2 regions of the Streptomyces sp. NPDC052079 genome follow, and region 2 is predicted to be linked to the other one. Evidence: riboswitches for the same ligand, from Rfam matches in the RefSeq annotation. Region 2 holds a riboswitch; the other holds the start of a gene.
The links. A riboswitch is a leader RNA that binds a small molecule or an ion and turns the genes downstream of it on or off. The one in region 2 is predicted to bind S-adenosylmethionine.
Positions count from the first base shown of each region.

Region 1 (15,351 bases), on a different contig from region 2:
CCCGGCTGGTACGGCTTACCGTCACGCATGATCCGGCCGACGACGACCGCGACGGGCAGGTGCTGTGCGATGCCGATCTCGCGATCCTCGCGGCGCCGCCGTCGTCGTACGCCGCCTACACCGCCGCCGTCCGCGAGGAGTACCACTTCGTGCCGAACGACGCCTTCCGTGCGGGCCGGGCCGATGTGCTGCGGCAACTGCTCGCCCTGCCCCGCCTGTTCCGTACGCCGTACGGGCGGGAGCACTGGGAGGCCACCGCCCGCTACAACATGCGCGGAGAACTGGAAATGCTGTCGACCGCACCCGCACCGCCCGCCTAGCCTGCCCCGCATGCATGCCTCGGGAGCGGATCAGGTGGAGGAAGCCGTCGCGGACTGCGTGGCGGCGCTGGGGGCGGTCACCGACCGGGACTGGAGGGCGGTGAGAGCGGGGCGGCTGGAATGGTCCTGCCAGGAGACGGCGACGCACATCGCGAGCGACCTCATCGCGTACGCGGGACAGCTCGCCGGGCGGGCGCAGAACGCGTACGTGCCCTTCGAGATCACCCTCGAGGGCAGCGAGGAGGGTCTGGACCCTGCGGACAACTAGGGCGCCCTCCACGTGATCACCACAACCGGCGCCCTGCTCGCCGCCGCCGTCCGCACCACCCCCCGCTCCGTACGCGCCTTCCACCCGTACCCCTTCCGGCACGCCAACCGCGAGGGGTTCGCCGCGATGGGCGTGACCGAGGTGCTGCTGCATACGCACGACATCGCCGATGGAATGGGGATCGGCTACGAACCGCCCGCCGAGCTGGCGTCCTTCGTGCTGACGCGGCTCTTCCCGCAGGTCAAGCCGGGTCCCACGCCATGGCGGACGCTCCTGTGGGCGACCGGGCGCGGCGAACTGCCGGGCCGGGAGCCGGTCACCGCGTGGCGCTGGAGCAACAACCCGGTGCTCCGCTCGGAGCGGCTGACCCTGGAGGGCGTCACCCCGGCGGCCGCCGCCGACCTGTCCCTCGTGGGTGACGGCGGCTTCGCATGGGTCGGCGGGGCCGCGGCCGACGGCACCCGTAAGGGCGCCGGGAACGTGGTCAAGCAGTACGAGGAAGGCGTGTTCCACCCGGAGTGGGGCATGTACGCGCTGGTCCGGCGCGAGGACGACCTCGCGGTGGGCGCGATGGGCTTCCACGGGGTCCCGGACGGGGACGGCCGGGTCGAGATCGGCTACGACCTCGTGGCGGGCGCCCGCGGCCAGGGCTATGCCACCGAGGCGCTGCGCACGCTGTCCCGCTGGGCGCTGGAGCAGGACGGCATACGGACCGTGGCGGCCGTCGTCGACCACGAGAACGTGCCCTCGCAGAACGTCGTCACCCGGGCCGGCTTCACCCGGGTCTCCGAGGACATGGGGCAGATCTCCTACGAACTGCTCTCCTACGAACTGCGCGGCTGAGCCGCGCCCTTGCGCCGCCGCAGTCCCGCCCCGTGCAGCAACTCCACCACCTGGCGGCTGCTCACCTCGACGGCCCCCGCGCGCACCGCGTCCGCGTACCGGTGCGCGGGGATGTCGTAGTGGTCGCGTTCGAAGGCGCGGCGGGGCACGCCCAGACGGTCGGCGAAGGCGTGCAGTTCGGCGTAGGAGAGGTCGCTGACGAGGTGGGACCAGAGCAGGCCGTGTCCGGGCCAGGTGGGCGGGTCGATGTATACCGTCACGAAGGCGCCGCTCCGCCCAATGCCCCCACCGGGGCGACCTTGACGCCCGCCTTGTGGCAGACCCAGTGCGGGTCGGGGCCGAGTTCCGGCTCCACCTCCAGCGCATGCGGGTCGCCGGTGCCGCAGACCGGGCACAGGGGCCAGCGCCCGTGCCGTTCCAGCAGGGCGTCCTGGACGTCCTGGGCGACCAGGCCGGGGAGGAATCCGATGCCTTCCGGCCACTGCTCGACCCACCAGCGCCGGTGCGCCACGGAGTCCTCGACCATGGACACCACGTCCGCCTCGGCGACCTCGCGCGCGACCAGATCGGCGAGCACGAGGGCGCGTGCCGCGTGCAACGCTTGTTCCAGGGGGTCGACCGGGCCGGCGGAGGACTCGCCGTGGGGCTGGGGTTCCATGTCCCTATTGTGCGCACTCTTGACCGGGAGGCCGCAGCGAAAATATCTTTCATACTGTGACCAATGAGCTGAAGGAAACTTTCGCGGGTGGTCCGGGCGCCACCACGCCCGCCCCGCCTGCCCCGCCTGCCCCCGCCGCCCTCGCGGCGAAGGTGCGCACACTGGCACCGTCGATGACCCGGTCCATGCAGCGGGTCGCCGAAGCCGTCGCCGATGACCCTGCCGGCTGCGCGGCCCTCACGGTCACCGGCCTCGCCGAACTCACCGGCACCAGCGAGGCCACCGTCGTCCGCACCGCCCGCCTGCTCGGCTACCCCGGCTACCGCGATCTGCGCCTGGCGCTGGCCGGGCTCGCCGCCCAGCAGCAGTCCGGGCGCGCGCCCGCCATCACCACGGACATCGCGGTGGACGACCCCATGGCCGACGTCGTCGCCAAGCTCGCCTACGACGAGCAGCAGACCCTGGCCGACACCGCCGCCGGACTGGACACCGTGCAGCTCGCCGCCGCCGTGTCCGCCCTGGCCGGCGCCCGCCGCACCGATGTGTACGGCGTGGGCGCGTCGGGTCTCGTCGCCCAGGACCTCACCCAGAAGCTGCTGCGCATAGGCCTGCTGGCCCACGCCCACAGCGACCCCCACCTCGCGGTCACCAACGCGGTGCAGCTCCGTTCGGGTGACGTGGCGATCGCCATCACGCACTCCGGATCGACCGGGGACGTCATAGAACCGCTCCGGGTGGCCTTCGAGCACGGAGCGACGACGGTGGCGGTCACCGGCCGTCCGGACAGCCCCGTCACGCAGTACGCCGACCACGTCCTGACCACGTCCACGGCCCGCGAGAGCGAGCTGCGGCCCGCCGCGATGTCCTCCCGGACGGGGCAGTTGCTGGTGGTGGACTGTCTGTTCGTGGGGGTCGCGCAGCGGACGTACGACGCGGCGGCGCCGGCGCTGGCCGCTTCCTACGAGGCCCTGGCGCACCGGCACCGGGCGGGCCGCAAGGGGCCGTAAGGGCGGAGCGCTGTTGCCAAGCACGGGTGATCCGTCGTCGACCGCGCCCACGCGGCGAAACCGCAGATCGACACAGCCCCGCGCCCCCAGGTGATCCGCCCAACCCGGACTCGAAAGACACCGCCCATGACTCCCACCCCGGACCACCCCGACCTTCGTTCCCAGTTGGAGACGCTGACCACCGAGGCGTTCCGCCCGGAGCTCGCGGACATCGACCGGCTGCCCACGCTCGACATCGCGCGACTGATGAACGGCGAGGACGCCACCGTGGCCGGCGCCGTCGCCGAGCAGGTGCCGGCGATCGCCGCCGCGATCGACGCCGTCGCCGAGCGGATGGCCCGCGGCGGCCGGCTGGTCTACGCGGGCGCGGGCACCGCAGGGCGGCTGGGCGTGCTGGACGCCTCCGAGTGCCCGCCGACCTTCAACACCGCCCCCGAGCAGGTCGTCGGCCTGATCGCGGGCGGCCCCGACGCCGTGGTCACCTCCGTGGAGGGCGCCGAGGACTCCCCGGAGCTGGCCGAGGCCGACCTGGCAGCACTGCAGCTGACCGCCGACGACACGGTGGTCGGCATCTCCGCCTCCGGCCGCACCCCCTACGCGATCGGCGCCGTCGCCTACGCCCGCGCCCGCGGCGCCCTCACCGTCGGCCTGGCCTGCAACCGGGCCAGCGCGCTCGCGGCGGCGGCCGAGCACGGCATCGAGGTCGTCGTCGGCCCGGAGTTCCTCACCGGATCCACCCGCCTCAAGGCCGGCACGGCACAGAAGCTGGTCCTGAACATGCTGTCGACGATCACGATGATCCGGCTGGGCAAGACGTACGGGAACCTGATGGTCGACGTCCGCGCCTCCAACGAGAAGCTTCGGGCCCGCTCCCGCCGTATCGTCGCGCAGGCGACGGGCGCGGCGGACGACGTCGTCGAACGCGCCCTGACCGCCACGGACGGCGAGGTCAAACACGCGATCCTGGTCATCCTGGCCGACGTCGACGGCCCCACGGCCACCCGCCTCCTCACCGAGTCCGACGGCCATCTGCGCACCGCGCTGGCGAAGGCGGGTGCCGGGGCATAGGCGACCGGCGGATACTGGGGGGACCCGACCCGGAGACGAAGCATGAATCACGCGCAGCTCACCGCCCTGGGCCGCGCCCTGCGTGTGCTCGGGGAGCACGGCGAGGCGCTGTCCGCCGACACGCCGGACGCCCGGCTGCACGAGGTGAAGAACGACCTGCGGCGGGCCCTGGACCTGCTCGAGGAGAGCGTCACCACGGCCGCGCCCAGCACGCGCTGCGCCGAGCACCCCACAGGACCGGTGGACAAGAGCGCCCCGGACCTGTGTCTGCTCTGCGAGACCCGGCGTCGCGCCGCCCGCCGCGCCGAGTTCAACGGCCCCGCGCCGGCGCCCCGGCCGGCCGAGCGCCCGGAGTCCCGGTACGGGGTGCGCGGTGACCGGCCGCAGCCGCAGCAGCGCTGGCTGCCGGAGGCGTGGAACGGCCAAGCGTGGCAGCTGTGCGGGACACCGCGCCGGGACCGGCGCGAGGCCGAGCTGTTCATCGCGGCGCAGCGGCGCGGGTCCCGGCCCGCCATGGCGTACCGGATCGTGCACGAGTTCACCGACTACGAGGTGCTCCGGGTGTGGGGCACCCCGGTCAGGGTGGACATCGAACCGATGGGCAATCTCTGAATCGAGCCCATGGGCGGTCTCTGAGGGGTGCCCGGCAGCACGCGGGCCGACGGCCGGGGGCCCCGCATACGCCGAGGGCGGCACCCCCTGTCGGAACAGGGAGTGCCGCCCTCGGTCACGCGACGGACGGATCCGATCCTCGGGAGGATCAGAAGTCCATGTCACCGCCCGGCATGCCGCCGCCGGCCGGGGCCGCGGCCTTCTCCGGCTTGTCGGCGATGACGGCCTCGGTGGTGAGGAACAGCGCGGCGATGGAGGCGGCGTTCTGCAGCGCGGAACGGGTCACCTTCGCCGGGTCGATGATGCCCTCGGCGATCATGTCGACGTAGTCACCGGTCGCGGCGTTCAGGCCGTGGCCGACCTGGAGGTTGCGGACCTTCTCCACGACGACGCCGCCCTCGAGACCACCGTTGACGGCGATCTGCTTCAGCGGGGCCTCCAGCGCGAGCTTCACGGCGTTGGCGCCGGTCGCCTCGTCACCCTCGAGCTCCAGCTTCTCGAAGACCTGGGAGGCCTGCAGCAGGGCCACGCCACCACCGGCGACGATGCCCTCCTCGACGGCCGCCTTGGCGTTGCGCACGGCGTCCTCGATGCGGTGCTTGCGCTCCTTGAGCTCCACCTCGGTGGCGGCACCGGCCTTGATGACCGCGACACCGCCGGCGAGCTTCGCCAGGCGCTCCTGCAGCTTCTCGCGGTCGTAGTCCGAGTCGCTGTTCTCGATCTCGGCACGGATCTGGTTCACGCGGCCCTGGACCTGGTCGGGCGAGCCGGCACCGTCGACGATGGTGGTCTCGTCCTTGGTGATGACGACCTTGCGGGCCCTGCCCAGCAGGTCCAGCGTGGCGTTCTCCAGCTTGAGGCCGACCTCCTCGGAGATGACCTCGCCGCCCGTGAGGATGGCGATGTCGCCGAGCATGGCCTTGCGGCGGTCGCCGAAGCCCGGGGCCTTGACGGCGACGGACTTGAAGGTGCCGCGGATCTTGTTGACGACCAGGGTCGACAGGGCCTCGCCCTCGACGTCCTCGGCGATGATCAGCAGCGGCTTGCCCGACTGCATGACCTTCTCCAGGAGCGGGAGCAGGTCCTTGACGTTGGAGATCTTGGAGTTCGCGATCAGGATGTACGGGTCGTCGAGGACGGCCTCCATACGCTCCATGTCGGTGGCGAAGTACGCCGAGATGTAGCCCTTGTCGAAGCGCATACCCTCGGTGAGCTCCAGCTCCAGACCGAAGGTCTGGGACTCCTCGACGGTGATGACGCCTTCCTTGCCGACCTTGTCCATGGCCTCGGCGATGAGCTCGCCGATCTGGGTGTCGGCGGCGGAGATGGAGGCCGTGGAGGCGATCTGCTCCTTGGTCTCGACATCCTTCGCCTGCTCCAGCAGGGCGGCGGAGACGGCCTCGACGGCCGTCTCGATACCGCGCTTCAGAGCCATGGGGTTGGCACCCGCGGCGACGTTGCGCAGGCCCTCCTTGACCAGGGCCTGGGCGAGAACGGTCGCGGTGGTCGTACCGTCACCGGCGACGTCGTCCGTCTTCTTGGCGACTTCCTTGACCAGCTCGGCGCCGATCTTCTCGTACGGGTCCTCGAGCTCGATCTCCTTGGCGATGGACACACCATCGTTGGTGATCGTGGGGGCGCCCCACTTCTTCTCGAGGACGACGTTGCGGCCCTTGGGGCCGAGCGTCACCTTCACGGCGTCCGCGAGCTGGTTCATGCCGCGCTCGAGGCCGCGCCGCGCCTCCTCGTCGAACGCGATGATCTTGGCCATGTGAAGTGGTCCCTCCAGGACTGGGGGTGATTCCTTCGGACCGCGCCCGCGCCCGCGACGGACGGCTCGCCAACCCCGTGGTTCCTTGCCCCACACGGCCGGCGGGCCTCACCGACCCGGTCCTCGTTGTCACTCTCACCTTCAGAGTGCTAACGCCAATGATTAGCACTCGACCCACCCGAGTGCAAGGCGCTCCCGCGAAGCGGGCTCGTCGAGGCGTGGCGGTCGGGTGACGGGTGGGCGCAAGCGCGCCAGGGGGAGTGCAGGGAGTACACGGGCACGGCGAAGGGCCCGTACCCCAAGAGGTACGGGCCCTTCGTCGGCAGAAGATCCTTGCGGCAGGTAGCGCGTTCAGGCGCTGAGACGAACCATGTCGGCCTGCGGGCCCTTCTGACCCTGCGAGATCTCGAACTCGACCCGCTGGCCTTCTTCGAGGGTGCGGTAGCCGTCCATCTGGATCGCGCTGTAGTGGACGAAAACATCCGCACCACCGTCGACCGCGATGAAGCCGTACCCCTTCTCCGCGTTGAACCACTTGACGGTGCCCTGAGCCATGCCTAACTCCCCTATTACTGGCCCTTGCACAGATCCACACTTCGCGGATCCGGGTCAGACCTCACCCCCCAACGGTTGGGGGCGTGCGCCGGAACGCGTCGACCGCGGCTGAATGTATCTGCCCAACTGCCGTCTGCAACAGGTCAATCGGACGAGAAATCTGGACGCCGCCGGTCCGGAATGTGGCGAGAATTCATCCGAATTCAGGGCAAGTCGGGCCGGGCAAACGTTACAAAAGCCGCGAAAAGGGCCCACACTTTGGCTACATCCAGTCGGGCGTGCGGCAGAAATTCACGGTGCTCGATCAGTGGATCAGGAGCGCGTTCCCCAACCCTACCGCGTTCAACCCCATGGAATTGCCCCCTCCGCATCTCTTACGGAAGGGGCAATGTCCTGCACACTCGGTAACCGTCGTTACCGAAGGTAATGATCAGCCGCCGGCGACCGCCGGAATGATCGACACACCGGCCCCGTCCGGGGTGGCCGTCTCGAGCCCCTGCTCGAACCGCACGTCGTCGTCGTTCACGTACACATTGACGAACCGCCGCAGCTTGCCCTGATCATCCAGAACCCGGGCGGCGATGCCCGTGTGGTTCTTCTCCAGATCCGAGATGACCTGGGCGAGGGTGGCCCCCTCGGCGGTCACCTCGGCCTGCCCACCCGTGTAGGTGCGCAGGATGGTGGGGATACGAACAGTCACGCTCACAACAAACCTCCGGTCAGGTAACACACTCAGGGACGACTCAGACAAGCCCGGCTGCACGGAACGACTCAAGGCTCGGACGGATCGTCGCCGTCAGCCCCGTGCCCGCCACCGCGTCCAGCGTCTTGAGACCGTCCCCCGTGTTCAGCACCACCGTGCTCAGGGACGGGTCGAGCGCACCGCTCTCGATGAGCTTCTTCGTCACGCCGACCGTCACACCGCCGGCGGTCTCCGCGAAGATCCCTTCCGTCCGCGCGAGCAGCGTGATCGCCTCCACGATCTGCTCGTCCGTGACGTCCTCCACCGCACCGCCCGTGCGACGGGCGATGTCCAGGACGTACGGGCCGTCCGCCGGGTTCCCGATCGCCAGCGACTTGGCGATCGTGTCGGGCTTCTGCGGACGGACGACATCGTGCCCGGCCTTGTACGCCGTGGAGACCGGCGAACATCCCTCCGCCTGCGCACCGAAGATCTTGTACGGCTTGTCCTCGACGAGCCCGAGCTTGACCAGCTCCTGCAGCCCCTTGTCGATCTTCGTGAGCTGCGAGCCGGAGGCGATCGGGATCACGATCTGGTCGGGCAGCCGCCATCCCAGCTGCTCGCAGATCTCGTACGCGAGGGTCTTGGAGCCCTCCGCGTAGTACGGCCGCAGATTGACGTTGACGAAGCCCCAGCCCTCGCCGGCCGGGTCGCCGATCAGCTCGGAGCAGAAGCGGTTCACCTCGTCGTAGTTGCCCTCGATGCCGACGAGCTCCCCACCGTAGACGGCGGCCATGACGACCTTGCCCTGCTCCAGGTCGTGCGGGATGAACACGCAGGAGCGGAAGCCCGCCCGGGCCGCGGCGGCACCGACGGCGCCGGCGAGGTTGCCGGTCGAGGAGCAGGACAGGGTGGTGAAGCCGAAGGCACGGGCGGCCTCGATGGCCTGGGCCACGACGCGGTCCTTGAAGGAGTGCGTCGGGTTGCCGGAGTCGTCCTTGATGTACAGGCCGCCGGTGACGCCCAGCTCGCGCGCGAGGTTGTCGGCCTGGACGAGCTTGGTCCAGCCGGGGTTCAGGTTGGGCTTGGTCGCCACGTCCGCCGGGACGGGCAGCAGAGGCGCGTAACGCCAGATGTTCGTGGGCCCCGCTTCGATCCGCTTGCGGAGCTCCTCGGTGTCGTAGGCCGAGAAGTCGTAGGCGATCTCCAGCGGGCCGAAACACTCCTCGCAGGCGAAGACCGGGCCGAGGGGCACGCGGTGACCGCATTCGCGGCAGGACAGCGCGGCGGCGGGGCCCAGGTCGACGGAGTTCGCGGCGGCGGAGTCGGTGGAGCTTGCAACAGTCTGCACAGCCATGTGAGGCGAGGCCCTTTCTCCTCATCTTCCTCACGACGCATCTCGCCGTGAGACGGATTTGGCACCTTCCCTAGCCGGGAGCCTCGCCACGTCCATGTGACAAGAACCGACTGGAGGGTTGCCGGGGCTTCATCGGGCCGTTTCCCTCTGCCCCTCTGGATGAGCGGTGTTCAGTTGTGCGCGCGACGGCCCCCGGCGTGCGAGGGTCGTCGGCGTTGTTCAAGACTGTAACCGAAGGCCTGGTTGGTGCAGACGGTCCGTCCGAAGCGCGAGATGGATCACGGGCCAGTGAGGAGCCGGGACCGTGCTGGAAGAAGTCGAGCGCTGGCTGACCGAGCGGTCGTGGTCCGTGGCCGACCGACCGCTTCACCGGCTCCTTGCTGCGAAACGCGCGACGGGGCAGACGGTGAGCGTGGTGCTGCCCGCGCTGAACGAGGAGGCGACGGTCGGCGAGATCGTCTCGGTGATCCGGCACGACCTGGTGCACCAGGCCCCGCTGGTCGACGAGGTCGTGGTGGTCGACTCGGGCTCGACCGACCGCACGGCCGAGGAGGCGGCGGCCGCGGGCGCGTCGGTGGTGCACCGCGACGCGATACTGCCCCGCATACCGGCCGTGCCCGGCAAGGGCGAGGTGCTGTGGCGGTCGCTGCTGGTCACCCGGGGCGACATCGTGGCCTTCGTCGACGCGGACCTCAGGGAGTTCTCCTCCGACTTCGTCACCGGCATCGTCGGCCCGCTCCTCACCGAGCCCGGCGTACACCTGGTCAAGGCCATGTACGACCGTCCGCTCACGGTGTCCGACGGACCCGCCTCCGGCACGGCCGCGGCCGGTCAGGGCGGCCGGGTGACGGAGCTGATGGCCCGCCCGCTGCTGAACCTGCACTGGCCCCAGCTGGCCGGCTTCGTCCAGCCACTGGGCGGCGAGTACGCGGCCCGCCGCCCCCTGCTCGAACGGCTCCCGTTCCCGGTCGGCTACGGCGTCGAGCTCGGCATGCTGGTCGACGCCCTGCACCTGGTGGGCCTGGACGCGCTGGCCCAGGTCGACGTCGGGGTGCGCAAGCACCGGCACCAGGACGGCCAGGCCCTCGGCCGCATGGCCGCCGCGATCTACCGCACCGCGCAGCTGCGGCTGGCCCGGGCCCATATGATCCGGCCGTCCCTGACCCAGTTCGAGCGGACGGACCACAGCTTCGAACCCCGGACCTACTCCGTCGACACGGAGGAGCGGCCGCCGATGACGGAGATCCCGGAGTACCGGGCCCGCAGGGTGGCCTGACCCCTCCGGTCACCGCTCAGCCGCTCAACCGGTCGGCCGGCGGCAAGTCGGCCGGTCGGCAGGTCGGCCGGTCGGCAGGTCAGCCGGTCACCGGTTGGGGTCGGCCGGTCACCGGTCAGCAGGTCACCGGTCAGCAGGTCGGCAGGTCGGCCGGTCAGCCGGTCACCGGTCAGCAGGTCGGCCGGTCGGCAGGTCGGCCGGTCAGCAGGTACGGCAGGTCAGCCGGCCACGCCGTCCGACCAGCGCCAGATGCCGCCGGAGTCCAGTGAGCAGGTCAGGTACTCGCCGCCCCGGCCGTGCGTGCTCAGTCCCCGGTGCTTCTGGGCGCAGAACTGGCCGTCGGCGTAGCAGTTGCCGGCCGGGCTGGTGAGCTCGCAGGTGCCCGTACCGCCGCCCCCGGTGCCCCCGCTTCCGCCCGTCTCCTGCGTCTGCGCCGGTTCGGGGGTCGGGGTGGGCTTCGGGGTGTGCAGCAGGCGGCCGTCGCAGTCGCGGCCGTCGCGCGGGACGGTGAACGTCACGCTGTCGGACCCGTCGGTCTGCTCGCAGACCTTCTCGCCGCTGCCCCAGGAGGAGGCCCGCTTGCCGGTGCCCTCCAGACGGACGCTGTAGTCGAGGCCGGCCTTCTTGGCCGCGCGGATGGCCGTCCCGACGCGGTCGCCGGTGTGGTCCGACAGGGTGACGGGGGTCGGGGTGGGGGTGGGCGTCGGGGTGGGCGTCTCGGTGGTGGGGGACGCCTCAGGCGTGGGGCTGCCGCTGCTCGGCGTGGCGGTGACCGCCGCGGGCCGATCGTCCGTGCTGCCCTGTGTGCCGGTGTCTCCGCCGCCGCAGCCGGCCAGTGCCAGCGCGGAGGCCGCGATCAGCGCCGTCGTCCCGGCGAATCCGCGCATGCGTACGCGTATGCATATGGGCATGGCGCCCACCCCCCCGTTGTTGAAACGTGCACCACGCATCTTCCACTCGTTCACACCTTCCACACAACCCACGTGACCAAATCGCCACCGAGGTGACGCACGGGCACGTTTGAGGTTCCGGGGGCCGGGCTAGGTTGAGGCGTATGGCTGCAAGCTTCGGTGCTGCTCAGGTGCTGGTCGCCTCCAACCGGGGACCGGTGTCGTACGAGGTGGGAGAGGACGGCTCGCTGCGGGCCAAGCGGGGCGGCGGCGGACTGGTGTCCGGGCTGTCGGCGATCGGGCCCGAGGCGGGGGCGCTGTGGGTGTGCTCGGCGCTGTCCGACGGCGACCGGGAGGCCGTGCGGCGCGGGGCCGGCGAGGACGGCGTACGGATGCTGGACATCCCGGCGGACGTGCACGCCGACGCGTACAACGGGATCGCCAACTCCGTGCTGTGGTTCGTGCACCACATGCTGTACCAGACACCGCTGGAGCCGGTCTTCGACGCGGAGTTCCGCCGCCAGTGGGCCTCGTACGAGACCTACAACCGCGCGTTCGCCGAGGCGCTGGCCGAGGAGGCGGCGCAGGGCGCGGCGGTGCTGGTCCAGGACTACCACCTGACGCTCGTGCCCGGGATGCTCCGGGAACTCCGCCCGGACCTGCGCATCGGACACTTCTCGCACACCCCGTGGGCGCCGCCGGAGTACTTCGCGATGCTGCCCGACGACATCGCGCGGCAGGTGCTGCGCGGGATGCTCGGCGCCGACCGGCTGGGCTTCCTCACCCGGCGCTGGGCGGACGCGTTCACCGCGTGCTGCGAGCGGTTCGCGGGCGGGCTCGGCGATACGCGGATCGGCGTGCACGGGCTGGGCGCCGACGCGGACTTCCTGCGCTCCCGCTCCCACGAGGCGGACGTCGACGAGCGGATCGCCGCACTCCGCGAGGAGATCGGCGAGGGACGCCGGACCATCGTCCGGGTCGACCGCACCGAGCTGTCCAAGAACATCGTGCGGGGCCTGCTGGCGTACCGGCAGCTCCTGGACGACCACCCCGAGTGGCGCGAGCGCGTGGTGCATGTCGCCTTCGCCTACCCCTCCCGGCAGGAGCTCGCCGTCTACCGCCGCTACACCGCCGAGGTGCGGCGGCTCGCCGACGACATCAACGAGCGCTACGGCACGCCCGGCTGGCGGCCGGTCGTCCTGCACCTGAAGGACGACTTCGCGCGCTCGCTGGCCGGGTACCGGCTGGCGGACGTGGCCCTGGTCAACCCCATCCGCGACGGCATGAACCTGGTCGCCAAGGAGGTCCCGGTCGTCTCCGACGCGGGCTGCGCGCTGGTGCTGTCACGGGAGGCGGGCGCTTTCGAGGAGCTGGGCGAGCATGCGATCACCGTCAACCCCTACGACATCGTGGAAACCTCCCGTGCCCTGCACGAGGCCCTGACGATGAGCCCCGCCGACCGCACCGACCGCACCAAGCGCCTGATTGCCTCGGCGACGGCGCTGCCCCCGGCCCGCTGGTTCCTGGACCAGCTGGAGGCGCTGCGGGACGAGCCGGTGGATTCGTCCCACTGACCGGGATGGCCGGTCAGGCAGGCGTGCGGCGGGCCGCCCGTGGATAGGTTGGGCGTATGGCCAGTCCTACGGATTCCACGGACCCGAACGCTCTGCCCACGCCCGCCACGCAGGCCGGCCGGGACGGACTGAACGCTCTCCTCTCCCGGCCCCGGGAGGCACTGATCGCGCTCGACTTCGACGGGACACTCGCGCCGATCGTCGAGGATCCCGAGCAGGCCCGCCCGCACCCCGACGCGGTGCCCGCGCTCGCCGCGCTCGCCCCGAAGGTGGCCTCGGTCGCCGTCGTCACGGGCCGGCCGGCAGGGGTCGCGGTACGCATCGGGGGCTTCGCGGGCGTTCCCGGTCTGGAGCACCTCGTCGTTCTCGGCCACTACGGCGCCGAGCGCTGGGACGCCGTCACCGGCACCGTCACCGCGCCCGCCCCGCACCCCGGTGTCGCCGCCGCCCGTGCGGAGCTGCCGGGGCTGCTCGACCGGGTCGGCGCGTGGCGGGGCACCTGGATCGAGGAGAAGGGCCGGGCGGTGGCCGTGCACACGCGCAGGGCCGAGGATCCGGAGGCCGCGTTCGAGGCCCTGCGCGAACCGCTGGCCGACCTCGCCACCCGGCACGGCCTCGTCGTCGAGCCGGGCCGCATGGTCCTGGAGCTGCGCCCGCCGGGCATGGACAAGGGGGTCGCCCTGCTGGAGTACGCGCGGGAGATCGGCGCGGGGTCGGTGCTCTACGCGGGGGACGACCTGGGCGACCTCGCCGCGTACACGGCGGTCGACAAACTCCGCGCGGCCGGCACGCCCGGGCTGCTGATCTGCAGCGGCAGCGAGGAGGTAACGGAACTACGAGAACGCGCGGACGTGGTAACAGACGGCCCCTCCGGCGTAGTACGCCTCCTACGGTCCCTGGCCGCCCGCCTCCCCTAAAGCTTTTCCTCGCCCCCGCCGCCCCTTCCCGTCCCGTCCCTGGGGGCTGCGCCCCCAGACCCCCCTGTCGGCCCTACGGGCCTCGTCCTCAAACGCCGGACGGGCTGGTGTGTCAGCCCCTCCGGCACTTGAGGAGCGGGGTTTCGAGCGCGCAGCCCCGCCGCCCCTTCCCGTTCCATCTGGGGCTGCGCCCTCGGGATGGATTCTCAGCCCGTCCGGCACAATCCAGCCCCTCCGGCGTTTGAGGAGCGGGGGTCCGGGGGCAGCGCCCCCGGAGGTCGGGAACGGGAAGGGGCGGCGGGGGCGAAAACAACCCTCCGGGATCCCGCTCAGCGTTCCATGCGGCGGCTGTCGCGGACGCGGCGCAGGCGGTTGACGGTCACCGGGTCGTGGGCCAGGGCCCGCGGATCGTCCAGGAGGGCGTTGAGGAGCTGGTAGTAGCGCACGGGCGCCAGACCAAGTTCCTCGCGTATCGCACGCTCCTTCGCCCCAGGCCCCGTGAAGCCCCGCCGCTCCAACGCGAGAATGTCCCGCTCACGCCGCCCCAGCCCCTCGTCCATGCCCCGCAGACTACTCCGCACTCTCCGCCCGCGTAGCCGTCGCCTGAAGCGCCCCCAGGGTCAAGGAACGGCTTCAAATCCTTGTCCCGGCCGGACACGGCCATCGCGCGGGACTCCGAGCCGGTGACCGGCAGCAGGTTGCACCGACGGGACCCGACCCGCCGCCGCACCGATAGTCGGAATAAGGCCTACACCACGTGAGTGGACTAGACCTCTCGCGGGTCCCCGGTCCACACTGTTTCCCGTGAAACATGTCATCGCCCTCGACGTGGGCGGCACCGGGATGAAGGCCGCACTGGTCGGGGCGGACGGCGAGCTGCTGCACCAGGCCCGCCGGCCCACCGGCCGGGACCGCGGCGCGGACGCGGTCGTCACGGAGATCCTCGACTTCGCGGCGGAACTGCGCGCCCACGGCCTCCGCCGGCACGGCGTCCCCGCGTCGGCCGCCGGCGTCGCCGTCCCCGGCATCGTCGACGAGGCCCAGGGAGTCGCCGTCTACGCGGCGAACCTCGGCTGGCGCGACGTCCCGCTGCGCGCGCTACTCACCGAACGCCTCGGCGGCATCCCCGTCGCCCTCGGCCACGACGTGCGCACCGGCGGGCTCGCCGAGGGCCGCATAGGGGCGGGCAAGGGCGCGGACCGTTTCCTGTTCGTCCCGCTGGGCACCGGGATCGCGGGCGCCATCGGCATCGACGGCCGGGTCGAGACCGGTGCGCACGGCTTCGCAGGCGAGATCGGCCATATCGTCGTACGGCCCGGAGGAGCCCCCTGCCCGTGCGGACAGCGCGGCTGTCTGGAGCGGTACGCGTCCGCCGCCGCCGTGAGCGAGGCCTGGGCGGCCGCCTGCGGCGACCCGGGCGCGGGCGCGGCCGACTGCGCCAAGGCCGTCGCGTCCGGGGACGTACGGGCCCGTCAGGTGTGGCAGGACGCGGTGGACGCGCTCGCCGACGGGCTGGTCATCGCACTCACCCTGCTGGACCCGCGCACGCTGAT
Region 1 is NZ_JBFAWL010000007.1:121,428-136,778, forward strand. It holds gene AB0L56_RS14285 (hypothetical protein) at 1-320, shown strand, start outside; partial or broken gene AB0L56_RS14290 (GNAT family N-acetyltransferase) at 355-1,431, shown strand; gene AB0L56_RS14295 (DUF4031 domain-containing protein) at 1,413-1,691, opposite strand; gene AB0L56_RS14300 (hypothetical protein) at 1,688-2,089, opposite strand; gene AB0L56_RS14305 (MurR/RpiR family transcriptional regulator) at 2,146-3,096, shown strand; gene murQ (N-acetylmuramic acid 6-phosphate etherase) at 3,223-4,164, shown strand; gene AB0L56_RS14315 (hypothetical protein) at 4,207-4,776, shown strand; gene groL (chaperonin GroEL) at 4,925-6,547, opposite strand; gene AB0L56_RS14325 (cold-shock protein) at 6,899-7,102, opposite strand; gene AB0L56_RS14330 (MoaD/ThiS family protein) at 7,533-7,808, opposite strand; gene thrC (threonine synthase) at 7,846-9,141, opposite strand; SAM riboswitch class I at 9,160-9,307, opposite strand; gene AB0L56_RS14340 (glucosyl-3-phosphoglycerate synthase) at 9,446-10,417, shown strand; gene AB0L56_RS14345 (hypothetical protein) at 10,636-11,328, opposite strand; gene AB0L56_RS14350 (trehalose-6-phosphate synthase) at 11,472-12,881, shown strand; gene otsB (trehalose-phosphatase) at 12,938-13,798, shown strand; gene AB0L56_RS14360 (DUF3263 domain-containing protein) at 14,128-14,358, opposite strand; gene AB0L56_RS14365 (ROK family protein) at 14,603-15,351, shown strand, end outside.
Region 1: it holds a riboswitch for S-adenosylmethionine, as region 2 does, so the genes downstream of both, thrC (threonine synthase) here and AB0L56_RS22325 (aminotransferase class V-fold PLP-dependent enzyme) in region 2, are expected to answer to the same signal.

Region 2 (15,351 bases):
ACCAGACTGCGCTCGCCCCGGACGGCCCGTGCCGGGCCCTGGTCCCACAACTGCTGGCCGGACTTCCGCGCGGGGCGGTCGGAATCGACGGACCAGTGGCCGTCCCGGTCCCGGCTCAGGCTCAGGGAGCGGGCGGTGACGACCGGGGAACGGTCGTAGCCCTCCACCCGGTAGCTGAGGTCGGCGGAGGCGGTGGCGCTGTCGCCGGTGCGGTGCAGGGACGTGACCCGGTAGGACCAGTCCGCGAGCGGGACCGCGCGCAGGTTGTCGAACCCGGCCCGGGTGCCGGTGCGGGCGTACGCGGCGGCGTCCCGGTCGAGGACCGCCTCCGCGCGCCGGTCGAGGAGCGACTGCACCTCCGCGCGGGCGCCGTCGACGGTGCTGCCGCCGCCGCACGAGACCAGGGAGACGAGCAGCAGACACAGCGCCACCAGGGACGCTCCCGTCACCCGCCGTCGACCCGCCACCTTTCCGAGGGTAAGGGCGAGGAGCCGTCCCGGTCAGACCCTGGTGACCGACGAGACGGGCATCATCCCGACGGGGTCGTAGCGCACGGGCGCCCCGGGGTAGGGCGCGTGGATCACCTGGCCGTTGCCCATGTACATCCCGACGTGGGAGGCGTCGGAGCGGTAGACGACCAGGTCGCCGGGGCGCGCCTGGGAGAGCGGGACCTGGCGGCCGGCGTACCGCTGGGCCTGCGAGGTGCGCGGCAGGGCGACCCCGGCCTGGGCGTACGACCACTGGGTCAGTCCGGAGCAGTCGAAGCCGCCGGGGCCGTTGGCGCCCCACACGTAGGGCTTGCCGAGGGCGGAGCGCGCGGCGGCGACGGCGGCGGCCGCGCGGCCCGATGCGGGGATGCCGCCCGGGCCGAGCAGGTCCGTGCGGGCGGAGCGGCCGGCCCGGTTCCAGGCGGCGCGTTCGCCGGCCGGGAGGGAGTTGAGCAGCCGGCGGGCCTCGGCGAGCTTGCTCTCGACGGTCCGCTTGTGGGCGGCGACGGCCTTGCGGCTCTTCTCCAGCGCGCGAAGCTTGCCGGCCGCCTCCGCGCGGTCCTGGGCGAGGGACCGCAGGGCTCCCCGCAGCCTGCGTAGCTCACCGGCTTGGTGGGCGGTGATCCGGTCGAGGACGGAGACCCGCTCCAGGTAGTCCTCCGGGTCGTCGGAGAGCAGCAGGGCAACGGCGGGTTCCAGGCCGCCGGAGCGGTACTGGACACCGGCCAGCGACCCCAGCGACTCGCGCATGGTGTTGACGCGGTGCTGCTTGCGGGCGATCTGGTCCTGTGCGGTGGCGATCTGCCTGCGGAGTCCGTCGGCGCGCTCGTCGGCCGCGTTGTATGCCTCGGTGGCCTTCTCGGCCTCCTGGTAGAGGCGGTCCACCTCGGCCCGGGTGTCGTCGGGCGGCGTCGCCGCGGCCGGGACAGCGCCGAGGGTGGTGGCCGCCGCGGACAGCAGGCCGAGGGCGACGACGGCGCTCCGGTCGGATCCGGATGAGGGTGCGGTACGGCGATGGGACCCCACGGGAAGCCGTGCTCCTTCCGCTGGCGGACAGGGAAACGCGGCAGACAGTAGCGTCGGCGGCGGCGGGCGGACCAACGGCCGGAGCACGCACATACGGTGACGCCCCGCCTGTGACCTGCGTCGGAGGCGGGGCGTGGGGCCCGATGGGCACCGGTGCGATTCCCCCTAACGGGCGCACCGGACCACCGGGAAGGGCCTCGGGACCTGCGGACCGGACCCTAGACGCGGACGCCGAACATGAACGGACCGCCGATGGTGTTCATCGACTCGTAGCGCACGACGGTGCCGGTGCGAGGGGCGTGGATGATCTGGCCGTTGCCGGCGTAGAGGCCCACGTGGTGCAGGTCGTTGAAGAAGAAGACCAGGTCGCCGACCTTGAGCTGGCTGGTCGAGTAGATCTTGGTGCCGGCGCCGGTCTGGGCCTCGGAGGTGCGCGGCAGTCCGACGCCCGCCTGCGCGTACGCCCAGGAGGTGAGGCCGGAGCAGTCGAAGGAGGACGGGCCGGTGGCGCCGTACACGTAGGGCGAGCCGAGCTTGCTCTGGGCGGCGGCGAAGGCGGCGGCGGCGCGTCCGGAGCCGGGCGGGACGTTGACCGAGAGGGCGTCGCGCTCGCTGGCGCGGGTGGCGCGGCTCTGCTCCTCGGCGAGTTGGGCCTTCTCCTCGGCGGTGAGGCTGTTGAGCAGCTTCTGCGCGGAGGAGAGCTTGCCCTGGACTTCCTTCTTCTTCTTGCCCAGTTCGGTGCGGGTGGAGGCGAGGTCCTTGAGCTTCTCGGACGCCTCGGAGCGCTGCTGGGCGAGTTCGCGCTGCTTCTCCTGGATCTTCTTCAGCGCTTCGACCTGCTGGGTGCTCAACTGGTCAAGGGTGGACGCCTTGTCGAGGTAGTCGTCCGGGTCGGCGGAGAGGAAGAGCTGCACGGAGGGGTCTATGCCGCCGCTGCGGTACTGGGCGCTGGCCATCGTGCCGAGGCCGTCGCGCAGGTCGTTGAGCTCCTGCTGGCCCTTGGCGACGTTGTCCTGGATCGTGGAGATCTCCTTCTGGAGCTTCTCCTGCTTCTCCTTGGCGCCGTTGTACTTCTCGGTGGCCTGTTCCGCCTGCTCGTAGAGCTTGTCGACCTTGGCCTTGACCTCGTCCTTGCTCGGCTTCTCGCTGGGAGCGGCGTTGGCGGCCTGCGAGCTCATGACAACGGCAGCTGCGGCAGCGGTGGTGAGCACGGTCACACGTGCGCGGCTCGGCTGCTTGGGACGACGGTGGGACGCCACGGAGACGAGCTCCTTCTCGAGAGTGATCGCGCGAGCGAGGGTTCGAAGGCAGACCCTAGTGATTCTCGTGTGATCAGTTCAAATCCCCGGGCACAAAATCTCCGTTACAGCGGGTTTATTTCGCCTCAACTCACCTGCAGTGATGCTCGATTGACGCTACGTTGCGTGGCGGTTCCGTCAATTCGGGCATAGGACCGTTACGTTGCACGGGGGACGGATGGGAATCAGATACTAGGAAAGCCTCTTGAGGAGCACCGCCGACGCGACGGGGCGTGCGCCGGCGCGGGCGACCCCGTCGGCGACCTCCCGGTCGGTGGAGGCGACGATGACGGGCCGCCCCGGCGGCTCCGCGCGCACCAGTTGGCGGATCAGTTCGTCGGCGGTGACGCCCGGTTTGGAGAACAGCACGCGCACGCCGCGTGGCGGCGCCAGCAGCACGGGCGCGGCGAGTTCGGCACCGTCGAAGACACAGGTGACCTCGGCGCCGGTCTGTGCGGCGAGCTGGGCGAGCTGGCCCAGCAGGCGCAGGCGCTGCTTCTCCAGGGGCATTTGGGGATAGCCGGTCTTGGTGACGTTGTAGCCGTCGACGACCAGATGGGCCTGCGGCAGCGCCAGCAACTGGTTCAGGATGGCGGGGTCGTCCTCGGACAGCGCGCGGGCGGCGATGTCCTTGGGGGTCATGCGCCCCGGTTCCACGGCGTCCACGGTCTCGGCGGGCCGGACGGACACGGGAGGCAGCGCCAGCTCGCGCCGCAGCCCCTGGGCGGCGTCGAGCACGGTGTCCAGCAGCAGCCGTACCCGCATGTCCTCGACGCTGCGGCCCTCGCGGGCGGCCCGGCGCGCGGCCTCCAGCGCGGCCTCGGTCTCGCCGAGCCGCGCCTTGAGCCGCCGGCTCTCGCTCTCGGCGGCCGACACCTGGGCCTGACCGTCGGCGCGGACCGACTCCATCTCGGCCCGCAGTTTGCGCAGGGCGGCCTCGCCGCGCTTGACGTCGCTGTGGGCGGAGCGCAGCTTGCGGTGCAGCGACTCGGACTCCTTCTTCGCCGCCTCCAGCTCGGCGCGCAGTCGCTCGGTCTCGGACCGGGTGTTCTCGCGGGCCCGGGCGAGTTCGTCGCGCAGCCGCTCCAGCTCGGCGCGGGTCTCCTCGTCGGCGCGTTCGGCGTGGGCGCGCTGGGCCTCCTCGCCGGCGGCGGTCACCAGCTTGACCCAGCCGGCCGGGCGGAGCACATAGGCCGCGGCCGCCACGTCGAGCGGGTCCGCGGCCGGGGGCGGGGAGCCGGAGTCGAGGGCGCCGGTCAGTTCCGGCTGGGCTTCTCTGAGCTTCTCCCCGATGCGCTGCCGGAACAGCGGATCGGTCTCCAGCGCCGCCGCCATGGCGTTGCCGGCGAACTTGGCGCGGCGGTTCGGGGCGAACCGGGCGTACTGCCGGAGCTGGGCGGGCAGCTCGGCGACCGTGAGCCCGCCGAAGCCGTCCGCGACGATCTGGACGACCCGGCGGCGCACTCCGTCGGGCAGCGGACGGTCGAGCACCTCGGCGGCGCCGTCCTGCGGCCCCCCGCCCGTGGTCTCCACCATCCGTCACACCCCAATGCCTATGTGCGGCCCCGTGTACGGGGTCGCCGTCAGCGGGGCCCGCTCCCTGTCAGGAGCCGGCGCCCGGCCTGTCCACGAGTTCCACCTGATCCACGGCGTTGCACCAGCGGCATCGCACCGACTCCACCGTCTCGTCGAGCACCTCGCGCTCCTCGACCTTGGGCTCTCCGGCCAGGTCGAGGTGGACGTACTCGACGACCTTCGACGAGCGGGTCACGTCGAAGCGGGTCAGGTTGCCGCAGAGGGTGCAGCGCCACCGCGTCGAGGCGGTCGGCAGAGGAACCGTCATCGTGGCTGTTCGCCTTCCTTCCAGTGTCCGTGACGCACCGGGCCGCCCGGTACGTGTGGCACGTAACCCTACGGCCTGGCGGGTCCCCGCCGCCCGCCCGTCCCCGGCGGCGAGGCGGTATGTGCGGTTACGTCCGGTTACGCCATGCTCTGTTTCCATGATCCGCAACTGGGGCGCATCGGCCGCCACGGCGATCCGGGGCACCTCCGCGCCGGTGACCCGCACCCTCATCGTGCTGTGCTGCCTGGTCTTCCTGATCGGCCCCGCCTCGGGATTCCATCCGGCCGACGGCTCCGGGGAGGAGCTGCTCGCGGCACAGCGGGCCTATTTCCGGCGCTGGGGCGTGATCCCCGCAGACCTGTTCGAAGGATCCCCCGGAGCCGTCCTCACCCCGGCCACGGCGCTGTTCGTGCACGGAAGCTGGGTGCATCTGCTCGGCAACATGCTGTTCCTCCACGTCTTCGGAGCGATGGCCGAGGCACGGATGGGCCGGGTGCGGTTCACCCTGTGCTACGCCGGGTGCGGTTATCTGGCGCTGCTGGGGTACGCCGCTGCCAACGCGGAGTCCGAGCGGTCCCTGGTCGGTGCCTCCGGGGCGATCTCGGCGGTGCTCGGCGCGTTCCTCTTCCTGTTCCCGCGGGCGCGGGTCACCAGTCTTCTGCCGTTCCTGTTCTTCCTGCCGGTGCGCCTGCCGGCGTGGGTGGTGCTGCCGTTCTGGGCGGCCCTGCAGTGGGCGGCGGCGGGGCGGGCGGCCGACGGGCCCGGGGTGGCGTATCTGGCGCACCTGGTGGGGTTCGCGCTGGGCTTCGGCTGTGCGTGGGTGTGGTTCGGCAGGGCGACTACAGTGAAGTCCGCGTCCGCCCCTGCTCCGGCCCCCGAGGGAGAGAACCAGCCGTGATCACCGCGATCGTCCTCATCAAGACCAGCGTGGACCGGATTCCCGAGATCGCGGAGCAGATCGCCGCGCTGGACAGTGTCAGCGAGGTGTTCTCCGTCACCGGGACGTATGACCTCATCGCGATGGTCCGGGTGCGGGAGCACGAGGATCTGGCGGAGGTCATTCCCGGGCGGATCAGCAAGATTCCGGGGGTGGAGGGGACGGATACGCACGTCGCGTTCCGGACGTACTCGCAGCATGACCTGGAGGCGGCGTTCGCCATCGGGCTGGACAGCTAAAGCCTGTCGCGGTGCGGGCGGGTTTTTCGCCCCCGCCGCCCCTTCCCGTCCCGTCCCCGGGGGCTGCGCCCCCAGACCCCCCTTCGGCCCTTCGGGCCTCGTCCTCAAACGCCGGACGGGCTGGCATTCAGCCCCTCCGGGCGCCGTCGCGCAGCAGTTCGCGTGCCGCGCGTACGAAGCGTTCCACGTGTTCGTCCGGGGTGCCCGCGCCGAAGCTGATCCGGATGGCGTTGAGCGACTTCTGCCCCGGCGCCCCGCACTCGCCCTGGGGCCCAGGGGCGCTGCCGAGGAGGCGCCGGACCAGCGGGTGGGCGCAGAAGAGGCCGGCCCGTACGCCGATGCCGTACTCGGCGGACAGCGCGGCGGCGAAGTGGGAGCTGTTCCAGCCCTTGACGACGAAGGCCAGCACACCGACGCGCGGCGCTTCGGCTCCGAACAGCGACAGGAACCGCACCTCCGGAACGTCCGCGAGCCCTTCGCGCACCGTGCGGATCAGCCGCTCCTCGCGCGCGGCCAGCGCCTCGAAGCCGGCCTCGGTGAGCGCCTTGCAGGCGGAGGCGAGGGCGTGGGCGCCGATGACGTTGGGCGAGCCGGCCTCGTGGCGGGCGGCGCCGTCGTGCCACTCCACGTCCACTCCCCCGTCCGCGCGCCGGGTGACGGTGCGGCTGGCGCCGCCGCCCGCGAGATAGGGCTCGGCCGCCCGCAGCCAGTCGGCACGGCCGGCGAGCACACCGGAGCCGAAAGGCGCGTACAGCTTGTGCCCGGAGCAGGCGACCCAGTCGACATCGAGGCCCCTGACGCTCACCGGGTGGTGCGGGGCGAGCTGGGCGGCGTCCAGCACGATGCGCGCACCGTGCGCGTGGGCGGCGGCCAGTTCCCGTACCGGCCACAGCTCGCCGGTGACGTTGGAGGCGCCGGTGACACAGACCAGGCCCGGGCCGTGCGGGTCCCGGTCGGCGAGGGCGCGTTCCAGCGTGAACTCCCGTGGGCAGGCGGAATCCTCGCGCGAGCGGACGTGGCTCGAGCGCGGAGGAGTAAAGGAAAGGGGTGTGCGGAGGTGGGGCTCGGCAGCCCTAGCGCATTCGCTTGCTCACGGGAGGCTCCTCGATGACCGCGCTTGCCGTGGGCCTTGCTGCTCACGGCCTGGTCTTCACCCGGGGCACCCCGCCACGGACGGAGGGTTGCCGGACAGCCGGCCGGGGCCTGATGGCTGTCACTCATGACCTGGGAAGGAAAGTACGTGAGGTGACCGATGCCCCGCAACCCGTATCCGGATCGCGGGACATGGCACCGTGGGGCGGCTCACGCGTTGCTGGCGGCCACCCAGCGCTCCAGGACCCGCTTGGCGGCCCCCGAGTCGATCGCCTCGGCCGCCTTCGCCATCCCGGCGCGGATCTGTTCGGTGAGCGTGCCCGGGCCCGGCTCCAGGGCGACCAGCGCCGCCGCCGAGTTCAGCAGCACCGCGTCCCGTACGGGGCCCTGTTCGCCGTCCAGCACGCGGCGGGCGACCTCCGCGTTGTAGGAGGCGTCGGCGCCGCGCAGGGCCTCGACGGGGACGAGGTCGATCCCGACGTCGCGCGGGTCGAAGGTCTCCTCGTCGACCTTGCCGTCGCGGACCACCCACACCTTGGAGGTGGCGGTGGTGGTCAGCTCGTCCAGGCCGTCGTCGCCGCGGAACACCAGCGAGGAGTGGCCGCGTTCGGCGAAGACCCCCGCCATGATGGGTGCCATCCGGGGGTCGGCGACTCCGACCGCCTGGGCCTTGACCTTCGCCGGATTGGCCAGCGGGCCGAGGAAGTTGAACACCGTGCGGATGCCCAGCTGGCCGCGGGCGGCGGCGACATGGCGCAGCGCCGGGTGGAACTTCACGGCGAAGCAGAAGGTGATCCCGGCCTCCTCGGCGACCTCGGCGACCCGGCGCGGGGTCAGTTCGAGATTGACGCCGAGCTTCTCCAGGACGTCGGAGGCGCCGGAGGCGGAGGAGGCGGCCCGGTTGCCGTGCTTGACGACCTTGGCGCCGGTGCCGGCCACCACGATCGAGGACATGGTGGAGATGTTGACCGTCTTGGCGCCGTCGCCGCCGGTGCCCACGATGTCGACGGTCGCGCCCGGCACCTCGATCACGTTGGCGTGGTCGTACAGCGCCCGTACACAGCCGGTGATCTCCTCCACCGTCTCGCCCTTGGCCCGCAGGGAGACCGCGAAGCCGGCGATCTGCGCGTCGGTCGCCTCGCCGCGCATGATCAGATCCATCGCCCAGGCGGTGTCGTCGGCGGACAGGTCCCGGCCGTCCAGCAGTCCGTTCAGCAGGGCAGGCCAGGAGCGGCCCGCCGCGGTGTCGCCTCCAGCGGGGGTCACAGCGCTCATGGCCGCTCCTGATGGTCGTGGATGAGTCCAGGGGACCCGGAGGGGTCCCGGGCTCCACCCTATCCAGCTCCGGAGACGGCGAAGGGCCCCCGTCCGGAGAACGGACGGGGGCCCTTCGCCGTCGTGTGGCGACTGGGGTGAGGCGCTGAAGGCGATCAGTGGTGGCCGTGGCCGCTCGTGATCTCCTTGTACTCCTCGACGGTCGGCTTCGGGATCTGCGCGTCCTCGCCGTAGAAGCCCTTGCTGAGCTTGGCGCGCAGCTTCTCGGTCATCTTCACCTTGCGCCGGACGCCGTTCTCGTCGACCTCCGGGCCGATCTCGATCGGCTTGGGCTGCTCGTGCGCGGTGAGGGTGTACAGCTGCTCCTGGCTGAGCGGCTCGTGCACCTCGATGAACTCGCCGTGCGGCAGGCGCTTGATGATGCCCGTCTCGCGGCCGTGCAGCACCTTCTCCTTGTCCCGGCGCTGGAGGCCGAGGCAGATCCGCTTGGTGACGATGAACGCCAGGATCGGAGCGACGAAGAACGCGATCCGTACGAACCAGGTGATGGCGTTGATCGACAGGTGGAAGTGGGTGGCCCAGATGTCGTTGCCACCACCGACGAGGAGCACGAAGTACAGCGTGATCCAGGCGACACCGAAGGCGGTACGCGTCGGGGCGTTGCGCGGGCGGTCCAGGATGTGGTGCTCGCGCTTGTCACCGGTGACCCAGGACTCGATGAACGGGTACACGGCGATGGCGACCAGGACCAGCGGGAAGATCACCAGCGGGATGAACACACCCAGGACGAGCGTGTGACCCCAGAAGTTGATCTCCCAGCCCGGCATGACACGGACCAGGCCCTCGGAGAAGCCCATGTACCAGTCCGGCTGGGCGCCCGTGGACACCATGTCGGGCCGGTAGGGGCCGATGGCCCAGATCGGGTTGATCGTGGCGATCGCCGAGAGGGCCGCGAGCACACCGAAGACCAGGAAGAAGAAGCCTCCGGCCTTGGCCATGTACACCGGGAGCAGCGGCATGCCGACGACGTTGTTGTTGGTCTTGCCGGGACCCGGGAACTGCGTGTGCTTGTGGTAGACGACCAGGATCAGGTGCGCCACCACGAGGCCGAGCATGATGCCCGGCAGCAGCAGGACATGGATCGAGAAGAACCTGGCCACGAAGTCGTCGCCGGGGAACTCGCCGCCGAAGAGGAAGAACGAGAGGTACGTGCCGACGATCGGCACGGACAGGATCGCGCCCTCCATGAAGCGGATACCGGTGCCGGAGAGCAGGTCGTCCGGGAGCGAGTAGCCGGTGAAGCCGGTGAACATGCCCAGGACGAACAGCAGGAAGCCGAACAGCCAGTTGATCTCGCGCGGCTTGCGGAACGCGCCGGTGAAGAACACGCGCATCATGTGCACGAACATGCCGGCCAGGAAGACCAGCGCGGCCCAGTGGTGGATCTGCCGGATGAGCAGACCGCCACGGATGTCGAAGCTGATGTCCAGCGTCGACTTGTAGGCCTCACTCATCAGCTGTCCCTGCAGCGGCACGTAGCTGCCGTGGTACTCCACCTCGTTCATCGACGGGTGGAAGAACAGCGTCAGGTACACACCCGTGAGGATGATGATGAGGAAGCTGTAGAGGCAGACCTCGCCCAGCATGAACGACCAGTGGTCGGGGAAGATCTTCCGCATGTTGGCCTTGGCCAGGGAGTAGATCCCCAGCCGGCCGTCAGCCCAGTCGGCGACGCGTTCGCCGGCCGGTGCCTTGCCGCGCGAGCGGGACTCGGGGGTCGTTGTGGTACTCATCCGCGCTCCCAGAAGGCAGGACCGACGGGCTCGTCGAAGTCGCCGAGCGCTTCGAGGTAGCCCTCGTCGTTCACGCCGATGCGCAGCTGCGGCAGGGCGTGACCGGCGGGACCGAAGATGACCCGGGCACCGTCGGCAAGGTCGAAGGTGGACTGGTGACAGGGGCACAGCGCGTGATGCGTCTGCTGCTCGTACAGGGAGATCGGGCAACCGACGTGGGTGCAGATCTTCGAGTACGCGAGGATGCCCTCGTGGGACCACTCGAGCGACCGCTTGTCCTTGATGTTGTCCGGCTGGATGCGGACCAGCATCAGCGCGGCCTTGGCGATCTCGGTCTGGAATTCGTGGTCGTGCTCCTCCAGGCCCTCGGGCTTGGCGAAGGTCAGCGAGCCCACGACGAGGTCGGACGGCCGCAGCGGCTCGTTCGTGTTCATGTTGACGAGCAGCTTGCCCTTGGACCACAGGGTGTGGCGCAGCTTGGTCCCGGGCAGCGGCCCGAGGTCGCGCAGCAGCACCACGCCGGAGAGCGGGAACAGGGCGAGCGCGCCGAACATCGTGTTGCGGATCAGCTTGCGACGGCCGAGCGCGGACTCCTTGGCACCCTGGCGGAAGTCGTCCATGACCTTCGCCTTGACCTCGGGCGGGGCCTCGATCGGGTGACGCTCGTCGGCGAGCTCGTGGTCCGACATCAGCGTGCGGGCCCAGTGGACCGCGCCGGCGCCGATGGCGAACATGGCGATACCAAGGGTCATGCCGAGCGCGAAGTTCAGCGCGCTGATGTGGCCGAGCGGCCAGATGTAGACCGACTGGTCGACCGGGATCGTCACATACGCGGCGATGAAGCCGGCGGTGGCCAGCATCGACAGCGTGAACAGCAGGGCGACCGTGCGCTCGGACCGCTTGGCGGCCCGCTCGTCGATGTCCTGGACCCGGGGCTCGTGCGGGGGCAGGCCCGGGTCGGCGAACGGGTTCTTGTCGTCCGCCAGCTTCACGGCGCCGTGGGCGGTGTCCCGCGCTGCGGGCAGGTTCTCTTCGGGAATGTCTTGGCTACTCATGACTTCTTGGCCTTTGCGGTCCGAGCGGCGACCCAGACGGCGAGCGCGATCAGCGCGCCCATTCCGACGACCCACGCGAACAGGCCCTCGGAGACCGGACCCAGTCCGCCGAGCGAAAGGCCGCCAGGGCTTTCGGACTTGTCGCTGTTGACCGCCTGCAGGTACGCGATGATGTCCTTCTTGTTCTGCTCCGACAGCGTGCTGTCGGGGAAGGAGGGCATGTTCTGCGGGCCGGTGAGCATGGCCTCGTAGATGTGCTTCGGCGCGACGCCCTCGAGGCTCGGGGCGTACTTGCCGTGCGTGAGCGCACCACCCTTGCCGGTGAAGTTGTGGCACTGCGCGCAGTTGTTGCGGAACAGTTCACCGCCCTTGGCGCTGTCGGCGCCCTCGGGGCCGTACTGCTCCTCGGTGGGGACGGCCGGGCCGGCGCCCAGGGAGGCGATGTACGCCGCCAGCTGGTCGATCTGGGCCTGGGTGTAGACGGCCGGCTTGTCCGGGATCTGCGCGGCCTGCGAGGTGGCGGCCGGCATACGCCCGGTGCTCACCTGGAAGTCGACCGCGGCGGCGCCCACGCCCACCAGGCTCGGACCGTCAGTGGTGCCCTTACCGCCGGTGCCGTGGCAGCTGGCGCAGCCGACCGCGTAGAGCTTCTTGCCCTCCTCGATGGTGAGGGACTGGGCGGTTTCGTCGGCCTGCGCCTTGTCCGCGGGTGCGAACACGGCGTAGAGCCCCCCGGTGCATGCCAGCGCGAGGAGTAGGACGACGAGCGCCGCCAGCGGGTGGCGTCGTCGTGCGGAGAGCTTTTTCACGGATTACCCCGGTGTCAGGATCTTCTGCGTCGATGCTTCTGGTGGGTGCGCTGCGTGCAGCGCGCGGATGTGGGCCCGCTACTTGATCATGTAGATCGTGGCGAAGAGGCCGATCCAGACGACATCGACGAAGTGCCAGTAGTAGGACACGACGATGGCCGCGGTCGCCTGGTCATGCGTGAACCTCCGAGCCGCGTAGGTGCGGCCCAGGACCAGCAGGAAGGCAATGAGACCGCCCGTCACGTGCAGGCCGTGGAAGCCGGTGGTCAGGTAGAACGCCGAGCCGTAGGGGTCGGAGGAGAGGGACAGTCCCTCGTGCTTGACCAGCTCGGTGTACTCGAACACCTGACCGCCGATGAAGACGGAGCCCATGATGAAGGTGACGATGAACCACCCCCGGAGCTTCTTCACGTCACCCCGCTCGGCGGCGAACACGCCGAGCTGGCAGGTGAGCGAGGAGAGCACCAGGATCGTGGTGTTCGTCGCCGAGAACGGGAAGTTCAGCAGGTCGGCCTTCTCCGACCAGAAGTCGGGTCCCGTCACCGATCGCAGGGTGAAGTACATCGCGAAGAGGGCCGCGAAGAACATCAGCTCGGAACTCAGCCAGATGATGGTTCCGACGCTGGTGAGGTTCGGCCGGTTGACCGACGGGTGCGCGTGCCCGGTATCTACTGTCGTTGCTGTCGCCACGCCGACATTATGTCGGTCGCTTATCCCGCCCTCACTCCCGGGGGTGCTGTTCGGAGTGTTCCCCCCTCCTGGACTGCCCGGATGGCCCACCGGGGACCCTCGGCGGGACCCGTCGAAGAGGTGTCCGAACCAGTGTTGACAAGCGGTCCGAGGGGGTAGCATCCGCGCCATCGGTACCCGAAGTTCCCGACAGAGCCGTGCCCTCTTTCTTACGCGTGGAGGAACAATGCAGGCGACCGCCACGGTGCTGGTCTACAGCGACGACGCCAACACCCGGGAGCAGGTGCGCCTCGCCACCGGGCGGCGGCCGGCTCCGGACGTGCCCGTAGTGGAGTTCGTGGAGTGTGCCACCCACGCTGCCGTCCTCACGGAGCTGGAGCGGGGCGGCATCGACGTGTGCGTGCTGGACGGTGAGGCGGTGCCGATGGGCGGCATGGGGCTGTGCCGCCAGATCAAGGACGAGGTGTTCAACGCTCCGCCGGTGCTGGTGCTGATCGGGCGGCCGCAGGATGCGTGGCTGGCGACGTGGAGCCGGGCGGAGGCGGCGGTCACGTTGCCCGTGGAGCCTGTGGAGTTTGCGTCGGCGTTGGCGTCTTTGCTGCGGGAGAAGCGGTTGCAGAGCGCCTGAGGGGGCGGGGCTTGCTGCAGAACGGCGGCTGCGGGTCCGTTGGGGCTTGTCGCGCCCGCGCGGCGGAGCCGCATATCGATACAGCCCCGCGCCCCTAGGTGGCCTATGCCGCCCTTGGCTCAAGACGTGCGGTGTCTTGGGTGTTCGGGGCCTTGGTGGTGGTCAGGGCGCTGCCTGCTTGCCATTTGGGCCAGTCGAGGTTCCAGTCGCCGAAGCCGTTGCCGAAGGGTTCCATCATGTCGCCGCCCGAGTTGACCACCTCGACGATGTCGCCCTGGCGGACGGTGTCGAAGAACCACTCGGCGTTGGCGGTGCTCATGCCGACGCAGCCGTGGCTGACGTTGGCGTAGCCCTGGGAGCCGACGGACCACGGGGCGGCGTGCACGTACTCGCCGCTCCAGGTCACCCGGGTGGCGAAGCGGACGTTCAGATCGTACGACTCCGAAGAGCCCTCGGCGATGCCCACGGTGGAGCTGCGCATGCGTACGAGGGGTTCCTTGGCGAGGACCACCTTGACGCCGTTGCGGGTCTCGAAGCCGGGCTTGCCGGTGGTGACCGGGATCTGCTTGATCTCCTCGCCGTTCTTGAAGACCGTCAGCTGGTGCGTGGCGGCGTCCGTGAGCGCTATGACCCGGTCACCGGTGCGGAGTGTCAGCGGCTTGGACGCGCCGCCCCGGAGCCGGTCGCCGACCTTGATGCCCTCCAGGTTGCTGCGCACCTCGATGGTGGCCTGGGTGGGCCAGTAGTCCCTCGGCCGGTAGTGCAGCTTCTTGTCGTCGACCCAGTGCCAGGTGCCGGTCACGGCGGGCGTGGAGTCGACCTTGAGGGCGCGTTCCACGACGGCTCGTTGCGCCGGCTCCTTGACGGGCTCGTTGAGCTCGGCGGTGACGGGCTGGCCGACTCCGTAGGTGCCCGCCTCGGGACCGAAGGTGACGGTCAGGCGCTTGTGGGCGCCGGGCTTGCCCGTGGTGAAGGTGATGACCTTGCGGCCGGGGGCCCCGTCCTCGTCCTCGGTGCTCACCCGGACCGTGTACTGGGCGTCGGCGGCCAGCGGGGTGGTGCTGTGCCAGCGGCTGCCGTCGGCGGCCAGTTCGCCCGCCACGTGGCGCCCGGTGGCGTCCACGGCGCTGACGTCCGTGATCCGTCCGTCGGAGTCCTTGGCGACGATCTCCAGGGGCTTGTCGGGGTCGGCCGGCTTGTCCCCGTCCGCGGAGACGCTGAAGGAGATCTGGTCCGCCGCGTCGTACGGCTCGGCGGACAGCGGGTTGCCGCCGGAGAAGCAGCCGGTGACGCCCGCGCCGAGAACGAACACCAGCAGCGCGCGGCCGACGACGCGGCCCCGGCCGGCGCCCGCGCCACAGGAGGACTCTGTGTGTCTCATGGCCTCACCGTAGGAAGCGGCGCGGGCCTTGGCTCTCTGGACGGCCCGAACGGGTGAGGCCGTAGGGAAAAGCCAGGGGCCCGGACGCTCCTGACGGAGTGTCCGGGCCCCTACGTGCCATTCGGCGTGTTACTGGGTGCGGTTCTCACCGCGGTAGTACTCGAACACCCAGCCCCAGATGCCGATCAGGAGCAGCGGCGCCGAGAAGTACAGCAGCCACCAGCCGATCGCGACGCCCATGAAGGCCAGGGCGCCACCCACGGCGAGGGACAGCGGCTGCCAGCTGTGCGGGCTGAAGAACCCGACCTCGCCGGCGTCGTCGGCGACGTCCGCTTCCTTGTTGTCCTGCGCGCCCACGTCGACCCGCCGGGCGGTGAAGCCCAGGTAGAAGCCGATCATGATGCTCAGGCCGAACGCCAGGAAGAGGGCGGTGGTGCCGACCGGCTCCTTCGACCACACGCCGTAGACCCCGGCCATGACGAGGAAGAAGACGCTCAGCCACATGAACATCTTGCCCTGGATCTTCACTTGCCGGCCTCCTTGCCGCCGGAGAGGGCCTTCTCACCGTGACCGGCGTTCTCGAGCTCGTCGAGTGCGGCGATCTCCGGGTGGTGCAGGTCGAACGCCGGCGATTCGCTGCGGATGCGCGGCAGGGTGATGAAGTTGTGCCGCGGCGGCGGGCTGGAGGTCGCCCACTCCAGGGAGCGGCCGTAGCCCCACGGGTCGTCGACGCCGACCGGCTTGCCGTACTTGGCGGTCTTCCAGACGTTGTAGAAGAACGGCAGCAGCGACAGGCC
Region 2 is NZ_JBFAWL010000016.1:47,749-63,099, reverse strand. It holds gene AB0L56_RS22360 (hypothetical protein) at 1-467, opposite strand, end outside; gene AB0L56_RS22355 (NlpC/P60 family protein) at 501-1,514, opposite strand; gene AB0L56_RS22350 (NlpC/P60 family protein) at 1,733-2,773, opposite strand; gene AB0L56_RS22345 (NYN domain-containing protein) at 3,005-4,348, opposite strand; gene AB0L56_RS22340 (hypothetical protein) at 4,416-4,655, opposite strand; gene AB0L56_RS22335 (rhomboid family intramembrane serine protease) at 4,813-5,553, shown strand; gene AB0L56_RS22330 (Lrp/AsnC ligand binding domain-containing protein) at 5,550-5,831, shown strand; partial or broken gene AB0L56_RS22325 (aminotransferase class V-fold PLP-dependent enzyme) at 5,959-6,819, opposite strand; SAM riboswitch class IV at 6,940-7,056, opposite strand; gene trpD (anthranilate phosphoribosyltransferase) at 7,134-8,198, opposite strand; gene AB0L56_RS22315 (ubiquinol-cytochrome c reductase cytochrome b subunit) at 8,354-9,991, opposite strand; gene AB0L56_RS22310 (Rieske 2Fe-2S domain-containing protein) at 9,988-11,046, opposite strand; gene AB0L56_RS22305 (c-type cytochrome) at 11,043-11,855, opposite strand; gene AB0L56_RS22300 (heme-copper oxidase subunit III) at 11,934-12,545, opposite strand; gene AB0L56_RS22295 (hypothetical protein) at 12,772-13,173, shown strand; gene AB0L56_RS22290 (Ig-like domain-containing protein) at 13,277-14,554, opposite strand; gene AB0L56_RS22285 (cytochrome c oxidase subunit 4) at 14,684-15,082, opposite strand; gene ctaD (cytochrome c oxidase subunit I) at 15,079-15,351, opposite strand, start outside.